Regions from separate parts of the Microbispora hainanensis genome, predicted to be linked through region 1. Evidence: predicted binding sites of a transcription regulator. Region 1 holds the regulator's gene; the other holds the start of a gene.
The links. Region 1 encodes HspR, which represses chaperone genes until heat shock. Its sites were predicted from a motif close to ANTTGAGTCNNNNNGACTCAANT; they were not measured.

Region 1 (9,982 bases):
GCGGGTGTCGCGGTGGATGGGCGACGGTCCCGCCCCCGAGGCGGACTACCGCGCCCTGTTCGGGCGGATCTTCACGAAGGTCTACGCCCAGGAGCTGTTCGACGTCTGGGCCGTGCGCCGGGACGGCCGCTTCGCCGGGCACGCCGAGATCAAGCCGGCGAAGGTGGCGGACGGCTACGAGATCATCTACGCCCTGGCCCCCGGCATGTGGGGATTCGGCCTGGGGAGAGAACTGGCCGGGGCGATCGTCGCCTACGGCTTCGACACCCTGGGGCTCACCGAGGTGTACGCCACCGTGGCGGCGCCGAACACCGCCTCGCTGGCCGTGCTGAACGGGATCGGCTTCGAGCACGTGCGGGACGTGACCGAGGACGACGGAGGCGTCACCCACGTGCTGAGGCGCAGCCGGGCCACAGGGTGAACCGGTCGCTCCGCACAGCCGTGTATGGGACATGAGAAAGCTCTGGCTCGTGGCCCTCCTGTTCCTGGCGGTCGCCTGCGGAGGGACCTCCTCCACCTCGGCCTCACCCGAGCAGCCGGACGGCTCTCCCACCGGGACCGATGCCGATCAGGCCGTCAGCGTGCCGGCCGCGCCTGCCGCGCCGTCCGGCGCGCCGAGCGGCACCCCGTCTCCCGTGGCCCCGGCCGGGCCCACGCTGCACCCGCGCAAGGTGCCGTGGGAGAGCGCCACCCCCACCGACGACGGCAGGGCCCTCGACATCGTGTGGTGGTCCGGGGTGGAGCCCTGCAACGTGCTCGACCACGTCGAGGTGACCGAGACCGCGCGCGAGGTCACCGTCACCCTGTACGAGGGACAGGACCGGCGCTCGCCCGACGCCGTCTGCATCGCGATCGCGATCCTCAAGACCACGAAAGTGCAGCTCAAGGCCCCGCTCGGCGACCGGAAGGTCGTGGACGGCGCGAAGTAGAGAGGACAGACCGTACGAGTTCCCGGCCACGGGATGAAATCCGCGCGCTCCAGGGTTGAGCCACATAGACTCAAGACGATTGACAGACCCCTCGGCGGGGCTAGTATTTGAGTCTGACCGACTCAACTTTGACTACAAGGACGTACTCATGGCACGTGCGGTAGGTATCGACCTGGGGACGACCAACTCCGTCGTCTCGATCCTCGAGGGCGGCGAGCCCACGGTCATCGCGAACGCTCAGGGCTCGCGGACCACGCCGTCCGTGGTCGCGTTCGCGAAGAACGGCGAGGTTCTCGTCGGCGAGGTCGCCAAGCGGCAGGCGGTGACCAACGTCGACAGGACCATCCGCTCGGTCAAGCGCCACATGGGCACGAACTGGTCGATCGAGATCGACGGCAAGAAGTTCACGCCCCAGCAGATCAGCGCGTTCGTCCTGCAGAAGCTCAAGCAGGACGCCGAGGCGTACCTGGGCGAGAAGATCACCGACGCGGTGATCACCGTTCCGGCGTACTTCAACGACGCCCAGCGGCAGGCCACCAAGGAGGCCGGTCAGATCGCGGGCCTCAACGTGCTGCGCATCATCAACGAGCCCACCTCCGCGGCCCTGGCCTACGGCCTCGACAAGGAGAAGGACCAGACCATCCTGGTCTTCGACCTCGGCGGCGGCACCTTCGACGTGTCCCTGCTCGACGTCGGCCAGGAGGACGGGCACGGGTTCGTCGAGGTCAAGGCCACCAGCGGTGACAACCACCTCGGCGGCGACGACTGGGACCAGCGGGTCGTCGACGAGCTGGTGACCCGTTTCAAGAACGCGCACGGCGTCGACCTGGCCAAGGACAAGATGGCCCTCCAGCGTCTGCGCGAGGCGGCCGAGAAGGCCAAGATCGAGCTGTCGGCCCAGACCGAGACGACGATCAACCTGCCCTACATCACCGCCTCCTCCGAGGGCCCGCTGCACCTGGAGGAGAAGCTGACCCGGGCGGAGTTCCAGCGGATCACCGCCGACCTGCTCGAGCGCTGCAAGGGCCCGTTCCACCAGGTCATCAAGGACGCGGGGATCAAGGTCTCCGACATCGCCCACGTGGTCCTGGTCGGCGGTTCCACCCGCATGCCGGCCGTGTCGGAGCTGGTCAAGGAGCTGACGGGCGGCAAGGAGCCCAACAAGGGCGTGAACCCGGACGAGGTCGTCGCCATCGGCGCCGCGCTCCAGGCCGGTGTCCTCAAGGGTGAGGTCAAGGACGTCCTGCTGCTCGACGTCACCCCGCTCAGCCTGGGCATCGAGACCAAGGGCGGGATCTTCACCAAGATCATCGAGCGCAACACGACGATCCCGACCAAGCGCTCGGAGGTCTTCACCACGGCCGAGGACAACCAGCCGTCGGTGCAGATCCAGGTCTACCAGGGCGAGCGCGAGATCGCGGCGTACAACAAGAAGCTGGCCACCTTCGAGCTGACCGGCATCGCCCCGGCCCCGCGCGGCATCCCGCAGATCGAGGTCACCTTCGACATCGACGCGAACGGCATCGTGAACGTGTCGGCAAAGGACCTCGGCACGGGCAAGGAGCAGTCGATGACCATCACCGGCGGCTCGGCCCTCGGCAAGGAGGACATCGAGCGCATGATGCGCGAGGCGGAGTCCTACGCCGAGGAGGACAAGCGGCGTCGTGAGGAGGCCGAGGTCCGCAACAACGCGGACGCGCTGGCCTACCAGACGGAGAAGTTCCTCCGCGAGAACGACGAGAAGGTCCCGGCCGACGTCAAGACCGAGGTCAACGACTCGCTCGCCGAGCTGAAGAAGGCGCTGGAGGGCACCGACATCCCGGCCATCCGCACCGCCGCCGAGAAGCTCGCCACGGTCAGCCAGAAGATGGGCTCGGCCATCTACGCCCAGTCGCAGGCCGGCGCCGAGGGCGCCGCGCCCGGTGCGGACGCCGAGGGCGCCCAGGCGAAGGCCGACGAAGACGTGGTCGAGGCCGAGATCGTCGATGACGAGCGGGAGGGCGGCCGCAAGTGAGCCCGCGCGAGAACGGCTCCGAGGAGGAGCCGGTGATCCGCGACAACCGCAAGATCGACCCGGAGACCGGCAAGGCCCGCGAGTCCGCCGGGGAGGCCCCCGAGGCCGCCCCCGCGGACCAGGGCACGCAGGTGGCGGCGCCGGCCGAGGGGTCCGCGTCGGACCTGCTCGCCGAGCGCACCGCCGACCTGCAGCGGCTCCAGGCGGAGTTCAGCAACTACCGCAAGCGGGTCGAACGCGATCGGATCGCCGTCAGGGAACAGGCCGTCGCGAGCGTGCTCACCGAGCTGCTGCCGGTGCTCGACGACATCGGGCGCGCCCGCGACCACGGCGAGCTCACCGGCGGGTTCGCGAAGGTGAGCGAGTCGCTGGAGGCGGCCGTCGCCAAGCTGGGCCTGACCTCGTACGGCGCGAAGGGCGACCCCTTCGACCCGACCGTGCACGAGGCCCTGCTGCACAGCTACTCGGCGGAGGTGACCGAGGCGACGTGCGTCGAGATCCTCCAGCCGGGCTACCGGATCAACGACCGGATCCTGCGCGCCGCCCGCGTGGCCGTCGCGGAGCCGAGCGAGGAGGCCGCGGCGCCGGAGGAGACGGCGGCGGACTCCGGCGAGTCCGGCGAACCGGACGAGAACTGAAACCGCGGAGTCTCTCCCGATCGGCGAAGATCGGGAGAGACCCGCGAGGGCTGCCCGTGACGACACCCTCGGGGGCCTGCGCGGAAACACCGATTCACTCCCCTTTCGTGCGAAGGAAGCGATAGATGAGCACCAAGGACTACTTGGAAAAGGACTACTACGCCGTCCTTGGTGTGCCCAAGACCGCGAGCGCCGACGAGATCAAGAAGGCGTACCGCAAGCTCGCCCGCAAGTACCACCCCGACGCCAACCCGGGCAACAAGGAGACCGAGGAGAAGTTCAAGGAGGTCTCCGAGGCCTACGACGTGCTCTCCGACGTCAAGCGGCGCAAGGAGTACGACGAGGCGCGCACGCTGTTCGGGTCGGGCGTCGGCGGCTTCGCGGGAGCGGGGGGCCCGCGCGGCACCGGCGGCGGCTTCAACTTCGACCTCGGCGACCTGTTCGGCGGCTCGGGGTCGGGCGACCGGATCGGGGACCTGTTCGGGGGGCTGTTCAACCGGGGCGGAGCGGGCACGCGCACGACCACTGCCCGGCCACGGCGCGGCCAGGACGTCGAGTCGGAGGTGACGCTGACCTTCGGCGAGGCGGTCGACGGCAGCACCGTGTCCCTCCGGCTCACCAGTTCGGCCGCCTGCACCGCCTGCGGCGGCACGGGGGCGAAGGCGGGCACCACGCCACGGGTGTGCCCGACCTGCGAGGGAACCGGGGCGGCCAGCCGCAACCTCGGCAACTTCGCCTTCTCAGAGCCGTGCCGCGACTGCCGCGGCCGGGGCCTGGTGGTCGACGACCCCTGCCCCGTCTGCGAGGGCAGCGGGCGCGGCAAGAGCACCCGTACGATCCAGGCCCGCATCCCCGCCGGGGTCGGCGACGGCCAGCGCATCAGGATCAAGGGCAAGGGCGCGCCCGGTGAGAACGGCGGCCCGGCCGGCGATCTCTATGTGCTGGTCCACGTCAAACCGCACCCCGTGTTCGGGCGCAGCGGCGAGAACCTGACCGTCACGGTCCCCGTCACCTTCCCCGAGGCCGCGCTCGGCGCCGAGATCAAGGTGCCGACGCTCCGGGGGATGCCGGTGACCCTGCGCATCCCGGAGGGAACGCCCAACGGGCGCACGTTCCGGGTGCGCGGCCGTGGGGTCCCCCGCAAGGACGGCACGAAGGGCGACCTGCTGGTCACCGTCCAGGTCACGGTGCCCCAGCACCTCGACGACAAGGCCCGCGCGGCCCTTGAGGAGTTCAGGAACGCCACAGAGGGCCAGGACCTTCGCGAAGAGCTGATCAAGCAGGCCAGAAGCGAGTGAGCCGATGGATGCCAGGTTTTTCGACATCTCCGATGACACCCCCGTCTATGTGATCTCCGTAGCCGCCCAGCTGTCGGGGCTGCACCCGCAGACGCTGCGCCAGTACGACCGGCTCGGGCTCGTGAGCCCCGGCCGTACGGCGGGGCGGGGACGGCTGTACTCGACACGGGACATCGTGCTTCTGCGCGAGGTCCAGCGGCTCTCCCAGGAGCACGGCATCAACCTCGCCGGCATCAAGCGCATCCTCGAACTCGAAACCGAGAACATGCGCCTGCGCGAGGAGGTCACCCGGCTCAGGGGTGAGCTCACCATGCTGCGGGCACTGGTCCGCTACGAACTGCCACCGGCCTGACCGGCGAAACGAGGCATTCACATATGGACTACAAGTTCACCCAGAAGAGCCAGGAGGCCCTGTCCGCGGCCGTCCGGCGCGCCGCGGCCGACGGCAACCCCGAGGTCGCGCCCGCCCACCTGCTGACGACCCTGCTCGCGCAGAACGGCGGCATCGCCGGGTCGCTGCTGCAGGCCGTCGGAGCGGACCCGCGGCACCTGCGCGCCCAGGCCGAGGAGCTGCTCGACCGGCTGCCGAAGGCGCAGGGCTCCACGGTGAGCGCGCCGTCCAGCTCTCGTCAGCTGCTGACCGTGCTCAACACCGCGGCGCAGCGGGCCAAGCAGCTCGAAGACGAGTACGTCTCGACCGAGCACCTGCTCGTCGGGCTCGCCACCGACGGCGGGCAGGTCGCCGATCTGCTGAAGGCCGCGGGCGCCACGCCCAACGCGCTGCTGGAGGCGTTCGAGAAGGTCCGCGGGCACGCGCGGGTGACCAGCGAGACCCCGGAGGACACCTACCAGGCGCTGGAGAAGTACGGCGTCGACCTCACCGAGCGGGCGCGTTCCGGCAAGCTCGACCCGGTGATCGGCCGCGACAGCGAGATCCGCCGGGTCGTCCAGGTGCTGTCGCGCCGCACCAAGAACAACCCCGTGCTGATCGGCGAGCCCGGCGTCGGCAAGACCGCCGTGGTCGAGGGCCTCGCCCAGCGGATCGTCGCGGGCGACGTGCCCGAAAGCCTGCGCAACAAGCGCCTGGTCGCGCTCGACCTCGGCGCGATGGTCGCGGGCGCGAAATACCGCGGTGAGTTCGAGGAACGCCTCAAGGCCGTGCTCAACGAGATCAAGGAGAGCGACGGCCAGATCGTCACGTTCATCGACGAGCTGCACACGATGGTCGGCGCGGGCGCCGCCGAGGGCGCGATGGACGCCGGCAACATGCTCAAGCCCATGCTGGCCCGCGGCGAGCTGCGCATGATCGGCGCCACCACGCTCGACGAGTATCGCGAGCGCATCGAGAAGGACCCGGCGCTGGAGCGGCGGTTCCAGCAGGTCTACGTCGGCGAGCCGACGGTCGAGGACACGATCGCGATCCTGCGCGGGCTCAAGGGCCGCTACGAGGCGCACCACCAGGTGCAGATCTCCGACAGCGCCCTGGTCGCCGCCGCGACGCTGTCCGACCGCTACATCACCGCGCGGTTCCTGCCCGACAAGGCCATCGACCTGGTCGACGAGTCGATGTCGCGGCTGCGCATGGAGATCGACTCGCGGCCGGTGGAGATCGACCAGCTCCAGCGGATCGTCGACCGGCTGAAGATGGAGGAGCTCGCGCTCGCCAAGGAGACCGACGAGGCCAGCCGGCAGCGCCTGGAGAAGCTCCGCGAGGAGCTGGCCAACCGCCAGGAGGACCTCAACGCCCTGGTCAGCCGCTGGGAGCACGAGAAGGCCGGGCTCAACAAGGTCGGCGAGCTGAAAAAGCAGCTCGACGAGGCGCGCAGCGCGGCCGAGCGGGCCCAGCGCGACGGCGACTTCGAGGCGGCCTCCCGGCTCATGTACGGCGACGTGCCGCGGCTGGAGAAGGAGCTCGCCGAGGCCACCAAGGCGGCCGAGAAGGTGGAGGCCGAGGCCGAGCCGATGGTCAAGGAGGAGGTCGGGCCCGACGACATCGCCGAGGTCATCTCCTCGTGGACGGGCATCCCGGCGGGCCGGCTGCTGGAGGGCGAGACCGCCAAGCTGCTGCGCATGGAAGACGAGCTGGGCAAGCGCCTGATCGGCCAGCAGCAGGCCGTCCAGGCCGTCTCCGACGCCGTACGGCGGGCCCGGGCCGGCATCTCCGACCCCGATCGGCCGACCGGCTCGTTCCTCTTCCTCGGCCCCACGGGCGTCGGCAAGACCGAGCTGGCCAAGGCGCTCGCCGAGTTCCTGTTCGACGACGAGCGGGCCATGACCCGCATCGACATGAGCGAGTACGGCGAGAAGCACAGCGTGGCCCGGCTGGTCGGCGCGCCGCCCGGATATGTCGGCTACGAGGAGGGCGGCCAGCTCACCGAGGCCGTACGCCGCAGGCCCTACACCGTCGTGCTGCTCGACGAGGTCGAGAAGGCTCATCCCGAGGTCTTCGACATCCTGCTGCAGGTGCTCGACGACGGCCGGCTCACCGACGGGCAGGGCCGTACGGTCGACTTCCGCAACACGATCCTGATCCTCACCTCGAACATCGGCTCGCAGTTCCTCGTGGACCCCACGATGGAGAGCGCGGCCAAGCGCGAGGCGGTGATGAACGCGGTGCGGGGGTCGTTCAAGCCCGAGTTCCTCAACCGGCTCGACGACATCATCGTGTTCGACGCGCTCGGCACCGAGGAGCTGTCGCAGATCGTGGACCTGCAGGTCGCCCGGCTCGCCCGGCGCCTGTCCGACCGGCGGCTGACGCTGACCGTCACCCCCGCCGCCCGTGACTGGCTCGCGTTGACCGGCTACGACCCGTTGTACGGCGCGCGCCCGCTGCGCCGCCTGATCCAGACGGCCATCGGCGACAAGCTCGCCAAGGAGCTGCTGTCGGGGGCCATCCGGGACGGCGACGAGGTAATCGTCGACTTTGACGAGGCAGGGGACACGTTGACGATCCGGCCCTCTCGGTAAGGTCTTTCCCACCATTGAGGCAAGCGCGCCCCGCCCTATCCCCTCGCTGCTACGTTCGGCGTTCGTCGGACTACCGTACGCGATCAGGGGGACGTGGATGTCCAGGACATCACGAAGTATTCGAGGACGGTGCGTCGCACTCGCGGCGGTCACCGCCGGAGTGAGCTGGTTCGCCGGGGGCCCGGCGATGGCGAAGGACGGCGCGCTCGCCGACGCCTGCCGGGCCCAGGCCCACAACATGACGGCACGCGGCGTCACCGGCCATGACGTCACCGGCCGCGACCTCACGAGCGGGCTGACCAGCCTTCCGGCGGCGGGCGTGCTGAGCATCGCCGACGCGGCCGGGGCGGCGGCAGGGCAGGGACACAACTCGCTCCCCACCGGCTCCGCCACGGTCGCCCGCACCCTCCCGGCGCCCGCGGCGCTGCCGGCCGTGCCCGGCCCCCGTACGCTGCCGAACACGGCAACCGGCGCCACGGCGGCACTGCCCGCACCGGCGAGCGCCACGAAGACGCTTCCCACCGACGCCACCACCCTCTCGGCGCCCGCGAAGGCGGTCACCGCACCGGTGCACGGCGCCGCGGCCGGCGCAGCGGCCGTCGCCGACCGCCGCGCGGCCGCCGTGCCAGCGACCGACGCCAATAGCCTGTTCCCGGTCAGGAGCGCCGTGCCCCTCCTCGCCACCGCCCCCGCCAAGCCCAGCGCCGCGAACGGCTGCGCGCAGCAGGCGCTGCGGACCGCGCCGGCCGCCCGGGAGCGGGAGCACCCCGTCGCGCAGGGGCACCCGAAGAAGAGCCACCGCAATCCCAAGCCGCAGGACCAGCAGGCGGGCGCGAACTCCCGCGGCTCGGCGCCCCAGCAGCCGGGAACACAGCAGCCGGGCACGCAGAAGCCCGGGTCCCAGCAGGCCGGAGCGCAGAAGGCCGGAGCGCAGAAGCCGGGTCAGCGGCCGGAGGGGCGCAACCAGGGCAACCAGGGCGCTCTCGCACCCCAGGGCGTGTCCCACAGCACCAGCTCGCAGAGCGGCGCCTCGAGCCAGGAGCAGATCACCAAGACCTTCCCGGTGAAGGACCGCCGCCACCGCAAGGCGCACCACCCCCGCAAGCAGCCGGGCGCCGCCGCTCCCGCCCAGGCCGCCAACCAGGCGGGTCAGGCCGGGCGGCCCATGCCCGGCACGCGCAACACCGCCCTGGCCGAGGGCGAGCGCGTCAAGAAGGCCAAGGACAAGCGTCAGCGCGACGACGCCGCGCGCGGACGGGGGCCCGCCGTGGGCGTGGCGCCCGACCTGGCGGACGGCCGGCACGTGCCGCGGCTGCGTCCGCGCGAGTACCCCAGGGCGGCGTCGCACCAGCCGAACGGTGACATCACCGCCCCGGCCGCCCTCGCCAAGGTGACGGGCACGAACGCGGTGACCGACTTCGCCGCCACGACCGGCAAGAAGCTCCTGCCGTAGCCCTCGCCGTACGACGCTTAAGGACGGCGGCCTCGCGGCAGCGCAACCCTCGTCCGCGCGACCCACGTCCGCGCGACCGAAGACCGCGCGACCGAAGACCGCGCAAGCGCGGACACTGAAACGAAAACACCAGAACGAAGACGCTGCGACCGCAGACGCCGTGACCAAGGGGCCGTGACGCACGGCCCCTTTTCACATGCCTGCTGCACTTTTCCCATGCCTGCTGCACGAGCCCGACTACACGTGGCCCGGCTACACATGGCCCGGCTACACATGGCCCGGCTTCACGTGGCCCGGCTTCACGTGGCCCGACTGCACATGCCCCCCACCTGGACATGCACCCCACCTGGACATGCCCCGACCTCGCCTGCCCTCCACTGCGCACGTCCCGGTCGCGCATGCCCCGCCCGGCTTCACCTGGCCGGCTGCACATGCCTCCACCTGCACAAGGCCCCACTTGGACACGCCCTCCGCGTACCCTCCCGAAACCGATCCACAGGTCCTGAGCATTGCTCGCACATGGCCCCCAACTGGACATGGCTGAGTGTGCATGCGCCGCGCCGGCTGCCGTTCGTCACCGCCGGCGGCCCGCAGCGATGGCCGGGGCGCCGGAAGGGCTCAGCGGGAGACGTCGAGAAGGGCGTCGAGGTCGTCCTCGGGCAGGCCGAGATCGACCCGGATGC
Region 2 (9,982 bases), 4.4 Mb from region 1:
GAATACTTCGCCGAGATCGCCTATTACGCCCACCACCTGCACGGCGGCCCGCCGAAGCCGCCGCGGCAGATGGCGACGCCCGCCAAGCTGGTCCTCGCCGACTGGGCGGTCCAGCTCGGCGGCCCGTTCCGCGAGGCGGCGGGGGAGTCGCTCACCGGTCTCGCCCACCGGCTGGCCGAGTGGCTGCTGACGAGGATGGGCCCGCAGGCGGTGCGGTTCGCCGAGGACTTCTGCCCGGAGGTGGCCGCCTACCTGGGCGGCGGCGACCCGCGCGTGCGGGCCCGCGAGGCGGTCGCCGAGGTCGTCCGCAGGCGCCGCCCCCGCGTGGTGGTCGCCCACTCGCTCGGCAGCGTCGTGACGTACGAGGCGCTGTGGGCCCATCCCGACCTCTCCGTCGAGCTGCTGGTGACGCTGGGCAGCCCGCTAGGCATGCGCGGCGTCGTCTTCGAGCGGCTCGCGCCGGTCCCGGTGCGCGGGCGCGGGGCGCGCCCGCCGGGGGTGCGCCGCTGGATCAACATCGCCGACAAGGACGACATCGCCGCCATCCCGGCCGTGCTGGCGTCGTGCTTCGACGGCGTCGAACGGGACGTCTCCTGCGACATCGACTGGCTCGACTTCCACACCGTGCGCAACTACCTGCGCTGTGGGAGCGCCAACGAGTTCCTCAAGCCCTATGTGACCTGATTCCGCACACGGGTTATGCTCGTACGACCATGAAGACTGTGCTTTTCGACTACGGCAACGTCGTGTCGCTTCCCCAGGACCCCGAAGACGTCGCGCGCATGGCGGGAGGTGATCCGGGGTTCGAAGACCGCTACTGGGCGGCGCGGCTCGACTTCGACCGGGGCACGCTCGACCCGGCCGCGTACTGGTCCCACGTGTACGGCAGGCCGATGGGCGGGGCCGAGCTGGACGCGGTCGTCGCCCTCGACACGGCGAGCTGGTCGCGGCCCAACGAGGAGACCGTGGCGATCATCGACGAGCTGGCCGGCGTCGGGGTGCCCATGGCGCTGCTGTCCAACATGCCGGTCTGCATCGCCGAGACGATCGACACGCTGCCGTTCATGCGGCCGATCGGCCCGAGGTTCTACAGCGGCCGGATGGGCCTGGTGAAGCCGGAGCCGGAGATCTTCCACGAGACCGTGGCCTGGCTCGGGGCGGCCCCCGGCGATCTCGTCTTCGTGGACGACCGGGAGCAGAACGTCGCGGCGGCCAAGAGGGTGGGGCTGGCCGCCGTCCACTTCCGCGACGCCGCCGCCCTGCGCGAGGAGCTCAAGACGCTGCTGACCTAGGGAGCGTCCGGCGGGGCGTCAGGTGAGGGGTGGCGCCTCGACCGGGCAGCCGGGAGCGGGTGGCTCGGGCGCGGACACGAGCACGTTCCGCCTGATCGTGACGAACGTGAGGGCCGCCGCGACGGCCATCATGGCCGCGGCGGCCAGCATCGAGGTGTGGAACCCCCGGGTGAACGCCGCAGGGGAGTCGTAGGCGGCCCCCGTCAGGCCCACCAGCGGCGGGACGGCGGCGACGGCCAGCAGGCCGCCCGTCCGGGCCAGGGCGTTGTTGATCCCGCTGGCCACGCCCGCGTACCGATCCTCCGCGGTGGCGAGCACGGTCGCGGTGAGCGGGGCGACGGCGGCGGACAGGCCGAGCCCGAACACGACCGCCGCCGGCAGCACGTCGGCGAGATAGGACGCGTCCGGGGCGATACGGCTCATCAGCAGCAGCCCGGCCGCGCACAGGAGGATGCCCGCCGTCATGGGGAGGCGCGGGCCTGCCCGCTTGGCCAGGTCGCCCGCCCGGGGCGACAGCAGCAGCATGAGGATCGTCACCGGGAGCATCGCCGACCCCGCGGCGATCGGGGAGAACCCGGCCGACACCTGGAGCTGGACGACCAGCAGGAAGAACACCAGGCCCATCGCGGCGTACATGACCAGCGTGACGACGTTGACCGCGGTGAACTCCCGCGAGGCGAAGACCCCCACCGGGACGAGCGACCGGGGAGAGCGCCGGATCTCCACGACCACGAAACAGATGGACAGGACGATCCCGGCGGCCAGCGGCACCAGCCCGTCGCCCGCCAGGATCAGCCCGTACGTCAGCCCGGCCAGCGCGGGTGCGGCGAGGACGGTGCCGAGCACGTCGAAGCGGCCGTTCGACCCGGGGTCGCGGGTCTCGGGCACGTGGCGGGTGGCGACGCCGGCCACGACGGCCGCGAGTGGCAGGTTGAGCAGGAACACCCAGCGCCAGCCCGCCGTCTCCACGAGCCAGCCGCCGAACAACGGCCCGAGCGCGGCGGCCACGCCGCCCAGCCCCGACCAGGCGCCGACGGCGCGCGGCCGGTCGTCCGGCACGTAGCTCGCCTGGATGATCGCCAGGGACCCGGGGATCAGCAGGGCCCCGCCGATGCCCTGGAGCGCGCGAGCGAGCACGAGCACCGGCGTGCTGGGCGCGGCCCCGCAGAGCGCGGAGGCCAGGGCGAACCAGACCACCCCGGTGACGAAGATCTTCCGCCTGCCCAGCCGGTCGCCCAGCGACCCGCCCAGCAGGATCAGCGCGGCCATCGTGAGCGTGTACGCGTTCACGGTCCACTGGAGGCCGGACATCCCGGCGTGCAGGTCGCGCCCGAGAGCGGGCAGGGCCACGTTGACCACGGTGCCGTCGAGTGTGGCCATGCCCGACCCGAGGACCGTGGTGACCAGCACCCACCGGCCTGGCGCCGAGCGGAGCCGGATATTTCCGGATGTCATGGACGCCATCATGCGTTACCCGGAGCAGTGGCCCGACCCTCACGGCAAGCCGGATTACACAATTACGATCGCTCACAGCGAACTGACGCAGAACAGGGAACAGGATCGGACTCCTGTTAGTTGAGCCGACATAACTCAACCTAGTGGAGTGCTGATGTCCCAGATCCTTCCCGTCCTTCCGCTCGACGACGAGGTCGTCCTGCCCGGCATGGTCGTGCCTCTCGATCTGTCGGACTCCGAGGTCCGCGCCGCCATCGACGCCGCCCGCGCCAGTGGCGAGAGCACGGTCCTGCTGGTGCCCCGCATAGACGGCCGCTACGGCCCGGTTGGGGTGAGCGCCGTCGTGGAACAGGTCGGCCGGCTGCCGGGCGGCGAGCCCGCGGCCGTGGTCCGCGGCGTCGACCGCATGCGGGTCGGCACCGGCACCACCGGCCCCGGCGCGGCGCTGTGGGTCGAGGCGACCGTGCTCGAACCGGTCCCGGCCGGGCCCAGGGCCGAGGAGCTCGCCAAGGAATACAAGACCCTGACCACCACGATCCTGCAGAAGCGGGGCGCGTGGCAGGTCGTCGACGCCGTCAACCAGATCAAGGAGCCCGCGGTCCTCGCGGACAGCTCCGGTTACGCCCCCTGGCTGACCACGCAGCAGAAGCTGCTGCTGCTGGAGCTCAACGACCCGGCCGAGCGCCTCGACAAGCTGGTCGGCTGGGCCCGCGACCACCTCGCGGAGATGGACGTCGCCGAGACCATCCGCAAGGACGTCCAGGAGGGCATGGAGAAGCAGCAGCGGGAGTTCCTGCTCCGCCAGCAGCTCGCGGCCGTCCGTAAGGAGCTCGCCGAGCTCAACGGCGACCCCTCCGACGAGGAGGAGGACTACCGCGCCCGCATCGAGGCCGCCGACCTGCCGGAGAAGGTCAGGGAGGCCGCGCTGAAGGAGGTCGGCAAGCTGGAGCGGACCTCCGACCAGTCGCCCGAGAGCGGCTGGATCCGCACCTGGCTCGACACCGTGCTCGACATGCCGTGGAACGTCCGCACGACCGACTCCTACGACATCGCCGGGGCCCGCGCGGTGCTCGACGCCGACCACACGGGCCTGACCGACGTGAAGGACCGCATCGTGGAATACCTCGCGGTGCGCAAGCGCAGGGCCGACCAGGGCCTCGGCGTGGTCGGCGGCCGGCGCAGCGGCGCGGTCCTCGCGCTGGCCGGCCCTCCCGGCGTCGGCAAGACCTCGCTCGGTGAGTCGGTCGCCCGCGCCATGGGCCGCAAGTTCGTCCGCGTCGCGCTCGGCGGCGTCCGCGACGAGGCGGAGATCCGCGGCCACCGGCGCACGTACGTGGGGGCGCTGCCCGGCCGTATCGTCCGGGCGATCCGCGAGGCGGGCTCGATGAACCCGGTCGTGCTGCTCGACGAGATCGACAAGGTCGGCGCCGACTACCGGGGCGACCCGACGGCGGCGCTGCTGGAGGTGCTCGACCCGGCGCAGAACCACACGTTCCGCGACCACTACCTGGAGGTCGAGCTCGACCTGAGCGACGTGCTGTTCCTCGCCACCGCGAACGTGCTGGAGCAGGTGCCGGGGCCGCTGCTCGACCGCATGGAGATCGTCACGCTCGACGGCTACACCGAGGACGAGAAGGTCGCCATCGCCCGCGACCACCTGCTCCCGCGCAACCTGGAGAAGGCGGGCCTCACCGCCGACGACGTGACGGTGGAGGACGCGGCGCTGCGCCGCCTGGCGGGCGAGTACACCCGCGAGGCCGGCGTCCGCTCCCTCGAACGCTCGATCGCCCGGATCCTGCGCAAGGTGACGGCGCAGCTCGCCCTCGGCGAGGCCGAGCTCCCGCTGACGGTCACGGCCGACGATCTGGTCTCCTACCTGGGCCGGCCGCGCCACGTGCCCGAGTCGTCCCTGCCGGAGGCCCGGCAGCGTACGGCGGTGCCGGGCGTGGCGACCGGTCTCGCGGTGACCGGGGCGGGCGGTGACGTCCTCCACGTCGAGGCGTCGCTGGCCGATCCGGAGACCGGGGCGACCGGGGTGACGCTGACCGGTCAGCTCGGCGACGTGATGAAGGAGTCGGCGCAGATCGCGCTGTCCTTCCTGCGGTCGCGGGGCGCCGAGCTGGAGCTGCCGGTCGGGTCGCTCAAGGACAGGTCGGTGCACATCCACGTGCCCGCGGGCGCGGTGCCCAAGGACGGCCCGTCGGCGGGTGTCACGATGACCACCGCCCTGGCCTCGCTGCTGTCGGGCCGGCCGGTCCGCGCCGACGTGGCGATGACCGGCGAGGTGTCGCTCACCGGGCGGGTGCTGCCGATCGGCGGGGTCAAGCAGAAGCTGCTGGCCGCCCACCGGGCCGGGATCACCACCGTGCTCATCCCGGCGCGCAACGAGCCCGACCTCGACGACGTGCCGGCCGAGGTGCTCGCCGACCTCACCGTCCACGCGGTGAGCGACGTGCGCGAGGTGCTCGACCTGGCCCTCACCCCGGCGACGGTCGCCCGGCAGGCGGTCGCCTGACCGGTTCCGCACGGCCCGCGTCTCCGTCCCGGAGGCGCGGGCCTTCTGCTGTGACTAAGCACACATTCCCGGTATGGAATAAGGATTGGCCTCACAACCGTTTCAGCCGCCTGTGAGCGTATCGAACCCGATGAACCCGCCTGAGCAGGGGTGTTGTCCCGCGGCCTGAGTCTCCCGCCGCCCGCACCCCTCCTCCACGAAGGCATTCCCCCTGATGACGCTCTCCCCGCTGCCCGATCCGATCCTGCGCCGGATCACGCCCCAGAAGGACAGCAAGTGATCACCGTTTCCGGCCTGCGCAAGGCCTACGGCGACGTCGTCGCGCTCGACGGCGTGGACCTCCACGTCGGCAAGGGCGAGGTCTTCGGCGTGCTCGGGCGCAGCGGCGCCGGCAAGAGCACCCTGCTGCGCTGCGTCAACCTGCTCGAACGTCCCGACGAGGGCGTGGTCACGGTGGACGGACGCGAGCTGACCGCCCTCGGCGCGGCCGACCTGCGCCGGGCCCGCCAGCGCATCGGCATGATCCACCAGCACTTCGCGCTGCTGTCGTCACGCACGGTGGCGGGCAACGTGGCCTTCCCGCTGGAGGTCATGGGCGTCGGCCGGGCCGCCCGGGCCCGGCGCGTCGCGGAGATGCTCGACCTCGTGGGCCTGGCCGACCGCGCCGGGGCCTACCCGGCGCAGTTGTCCGGCGGCCAGAAGCAGCGGGTCGGCATCGCGCGGGCGCTCGCCGCCGAGCCGTCGGTGCTGCTGTCGGACGAGGCCACCTCGGCGCTCGACCCCGCCACGACCCAGTCGATCCTCGCCCTGCTCCGGCGGCTCAACCGCGAGCTGGGGCTGACCATCCTGCTCATCACCCACGAGATGGACGTCATCAAGGCCGTCTGCGACTCGGTGGCGATCATGAGCGACGGGCGGATCTCCGAGGCGGGCCCCATCCCCGAGCTGCTCGCCACCCCCGGGTCGCGCCTGGCGGCCGAGCTGTTCCCGCTGCCGCCCGCCGAGCCCGGCGCCGTGACGGTCGCCCTGGCGGCGGACCCGGCCCTGCTGTCGCGACTCGCCCGTACGCACGACGTGGACGTCGCCGTCGTCGCGGGCGCGGTCGAACAGGTCGCCGGGGTCCCGGCGGGCCGGCTGCGGCTGCGGATCACCGGAGCCGGCGCGGCCGCCGCCCTCGCGGAGCTGCGTGAGCGCGGGCTGCTGGTGGAGGAGGACGCATGACCTGGTCGGAGATGAGCCCCCTGCTGTGGGAGGCCACCGGGCAGACCGCCGTGATGGTGGGCTGGTCCACCTTGTTCACCGTACTGTTCGGGCTGCCGCTCGGCGTCTGCCTCGCCGGGACGGACCGGGGCGGGCTGTTCCCCGCGCCCGCCGTACGGCGCGTGCTCGGGCTGGTCGTCAACGTCGGGCGGTCGCTGCCCTTCATCGTCCTCATGATCGCGGTCATCCCGGTCACCCGCCTGCTCACCGGTACCACGATCGGGACCGCCGCCGCGGTGGTCCCGCTGACGATCGGCGCGGTGCCGTTCTTCGCCCGGCTGGTCGAGACGGCGCTGCGCGAGGTGGGCCGCGACGTCGTGCAGGCGGCCGAGGCGATGGGGGCGGGCCGCGTGACGATCGTGGCGCGCGTCCTGCTGCCCGAGGCGCTGCCCGGCCTGGTCGCCGGGCTGACCGTCACCGTCGTGACGCTGATCTCCTATTCGGCCATGGCCGGGGTGATCGGCGGCGGCGGCCTCGGCGACCTCGCCGTCCGCTACGGATATCAGCGCTTCGAGACCACGCTCATGGTCGTCACCGTGGTCGTCCTGGTCGTCGTGGTGCAGCTCGCACAGACCGTGGGCGACGCGGTCGCCCGCCGTCTTTCCCACCGTTGATCCCTCTGAAGGAGTCTTCTCATGCGTAGAACGCTCGGCCTCGTCATCGCCGCCGTGGTCGCGCTCGTGCTGTCCGCCTGCGGGTCCTCGTCCTCTTCCACGTCCTCGCCCTCGTCCTCGGACGGCGCGGCCGCGGCGGCGGACGCCCCGCTCAAGGTCGGGGTGAGCCCGGTGCCGCACGCGCAGATCCTGAAGTACGTGGCCGACAACCTGGCCGCCGCGAAGGGCCTGGAGCTGGAGATCGTGGAGTTCAGCGACTACGTGCAGCCCAACCTGCAGCTCCAGGACGGCCAGCTTGACGCCAACTACTTCCAGCACAAGCCCTACCTGGACGACTTCAACGCCTCCAAGGGCACGAAGCTGAGCTTCGTCGCCCCGGTGCACCTGGAGCCGCTCGGCCTGTACTCCAGGAAGGTCAAGGACCTCGCCTCGCTGCCGCAGGGCGGCACGGTCGCCGTGCCCAACGACGCCACCAACCTCGGCCGGGCGCTCAAGCTGCTCGCCGACAACGGCGTGGTCACGCTGAAGGACGGCGTGGGCACCGCCGCGACCGAGCGCGACGTGACCGGCAACCCGAAGAACCTGACCTTCCGCCCGCTGGAGGCCGCCCAGCTCCCGCGCTCGCTCGACGACGTGGACGCCGCCGTGATCAACGGCAACTACGCGCTGGAGGCGAACCTCAACCCGTCGTCCGACGCCCTGGTGCTGGAGAAGGCCGAGGGCAACCCGTACGCGAACGGCCTGGTGGTCGCACAGGGGCACGAGAACGACCCGCGGGTGAAGACGCTGGCCGGGCTGCTGACCGGCCCCGAGGTGAAGAAGTACATCGAGGACACGTTCAAGGGCTCGGTCATCCCCGCGTCCTGACGCGCACATGCATGGACGAATCATCAAGTCGTTTGACTGGATGATTCGTCCATGCTGTTCTGGTCAGATGTTGTACGCCACACCGGCACTGGAGGCCGCGGACGAGAAGGTGCTCGCCGAGATCGAGGAGATGCGGCGGGACCTGAGATACCGGCTGGCCGAGCCGCACCGCTGGGACGGCCTGCTGCGGCGGCAGTTGCAGGCGCGGGCGATCCAGGGGTCCAACTCCATCGAGGGCTACCACGCCAGCATCGAGGACATCGAGTCGATCATGTCCGGTGAGGACCCCCTGGAGGCGTCGGCGGCCGTGGCGCGCGAGATCTCCGGTTATCGGCAGGCGCTCACCTACATCGGCGCCCTCGCGCGGGCCTCGGCCTTCCGCTACGACGCCGGCCTGCTGCACGCGCTCAACTTCATGATGATCGGCCACCACGCGGACGCGGCGCCGGGCACCGTGCGGCCCGGCGGGATCTACGTCCGCGACTCCGCCACGGGCGAGGTGGTCTACGAGGGGCCGGACCACGAGCAGGTCCCCGGCCTGCTGGCGGAGCTGGTCGACTGGCTCAACGAGGGCGACCTCGGCGCGCCCAGCTACGTCCGCGCCGCCATGGCCCACCTCAACCTCGTCAAGATCCACCCGTGGCGGGACGGCAACGGTCGCATGGGGCGTGCGCTGCAGACGCTCGTGCTCGGCCGCGACCAGATCACCACGCCGGAGTTCGCCTCGATCGAGGAGTGGCTGGGCGAGGGCCGCACCGCCTACGACTACTACGACGTGCTCGGCGAGGTGGGACGCCGCCGGTGGAGCCCGCACGGGGACACCCTCTCGTGGGTGCGGTTCGTGCTGCGCTGCCACCACATGCAGGCGCAGCGGGTGGGGCGCCGGCTCACCGAGGCGGGCGAGGTCTGGATGCTGCTGGAGGATCGGACCGCGGCGCAGGGCCTCCACCCGCGCACGGTCTCCGCGCTCTACCAGGTGTTCGTCTCCCGGCGGCTGCGCCGGGGCATGTACCAGGCCGACGAGGGACTGAGCCAGGGGCAGGCCGCCCGCGACCTGCGCGAGCTCGCGGCCACCGGGTGGCTCCAGCCGTACGGCGAGACGAAGGGCCGCTTCTACGCGCCGGGGCCGAAGATGACGGAGATCAAGGCGGCGTTCGCCGAGCGGGCCGCGCCGCTGCGCGACCCCTACCGGGCGCTGGAGGGCTGATCACATCCGCATCGGGATGTGACTCCTACCACATCGACGGCAAACCGAGTAACGTTCGGTTATGCACCCTGGGGCGATCGCGGCGGTGACGCCGGACAAGCCTGCGGTGATCATGGCGGGCTCCGGCCGCGTGGTCACCTTCCGCGAGCTGGACGAGGAATCCAACCGCCTGGCCCACCTGCTGCGGGCCTCGGGGCTGAAGCCCGGCGACCACATCGCCTTCATGCTGGAGAACCATCCGCTCTTCCTGGTGATCGCGTGGGCCGCGCACCGCTCGGGCCTCTACTACACCGCGATCAGCTCCCGCCTCCAGGCCGACGAGCTGTCGTACATCGTGGACAACTGCGGCGCGCGGGTCTTCATCTCCTCGGCGAGGCTCGCGGGCGTCGCGAGCGCCGTCACCGAGGCGACGCCCGGGGTCGAGCTGCGGCTCATGGTCGACGGCGTCGCTCCCGGCTTCACGCCGTACGAGGAGGCGGTGGCGGGGCAGCCCGTCACACCGGTCGAGGACGAGTGCCAGGGCGCCGACATGCTCTACTCGTCGGGCACCACGGGACGTCCCAAGGGCGTTAAGCCACCGCTCAGCCGGGCGCCGCTGGAGGCCCCCGGGGCGTTGGTCCAGCTCATCCAGGGCCTGTTCGCGCCCTCGGCCGACAGCGTGTACCTGTCGCCCGCGCCGCTCTATCACGCCGCACCGCTGCGCTACAGCATGTCGTTCCAGCGTCTCGGCGCGACCGTCGTGGTGATGGAGAGGTTCGATCCCGAGGAGGCG

Region 2: a site for HspR is predicted at 2,866-2,888, ahead of lon (endopeptidase La). Genes of this name have one in related genera too.

Annotation. Positions count from the first base shown of each region.
Region 1 covers NZ_CP108086.1:2,821,532-2,831,513, reverse strand. Annotated here, with positions in the region: gene OHB01_RS13215 (GNAT family N-acetyltransferase) at 1-421, shown strand, start outside; gene OHB01_RS13210 (hypothetical protein) at 453-929, shown strand; gene dnaK (molecular chaperone DnaK) at 1,078-2,943, shown strand; gene grpE (nucleotide exchange factor GrpE) at 2,940-3,581, shown strand; gene dnaJ (molecular chaperone DnaJ) at 3,707-4,879, shown strand; gene OHB01_RS13190 (heat shock protein transcriptional repressor HspR) at 4,884-5,231, shown strand; gene clpB (ATP-dependent chaperone ClpB) at 5,255-7,846, shown strand; gene OHB01_RS13180 (hypothetical protein) at 7,944-9,299, shown strand; gene OHB01_RS13175 (hypothetical protein) at 9,918-9,982, opposite strand, start outside.
Region 2 covers NZ_CP108086.1:7,258,522-7,268,503, reverse strand. Annotated here, with positions in the region: gene OHB01_RS33245 (hypothetical protein) at 1-684, shown strand, start outside; gene OHB01_RS33240 (HAD family hydrolase) at 714-1,292, shown strand; gene OHB01_RS33235 (MFS transporter) at 1,311-2,747, opposite strand; gene lon (endopeptidase La) at 2,902-5,262, shown strand; gene OHB01_RS33225 (methionine ABC transporter ATP-binding protein) at 5,539-6,483, shown strand; gene OHB01_RS33220 (methionine ABC transporter permease) at 6,480-7,136, shown strand; gene OHB01_RS33215 (MetQ/NlpA family ABC transporter substrate-binding protein) at 7,158-8,003, shown strand; gene OHB01_RS33210 (Fic family protein) at 8,071-9,210, shown strand; gene OHB01_RS33205 (acyl-CoA synthetase) at 9,272-9,982, shown strand, end outside.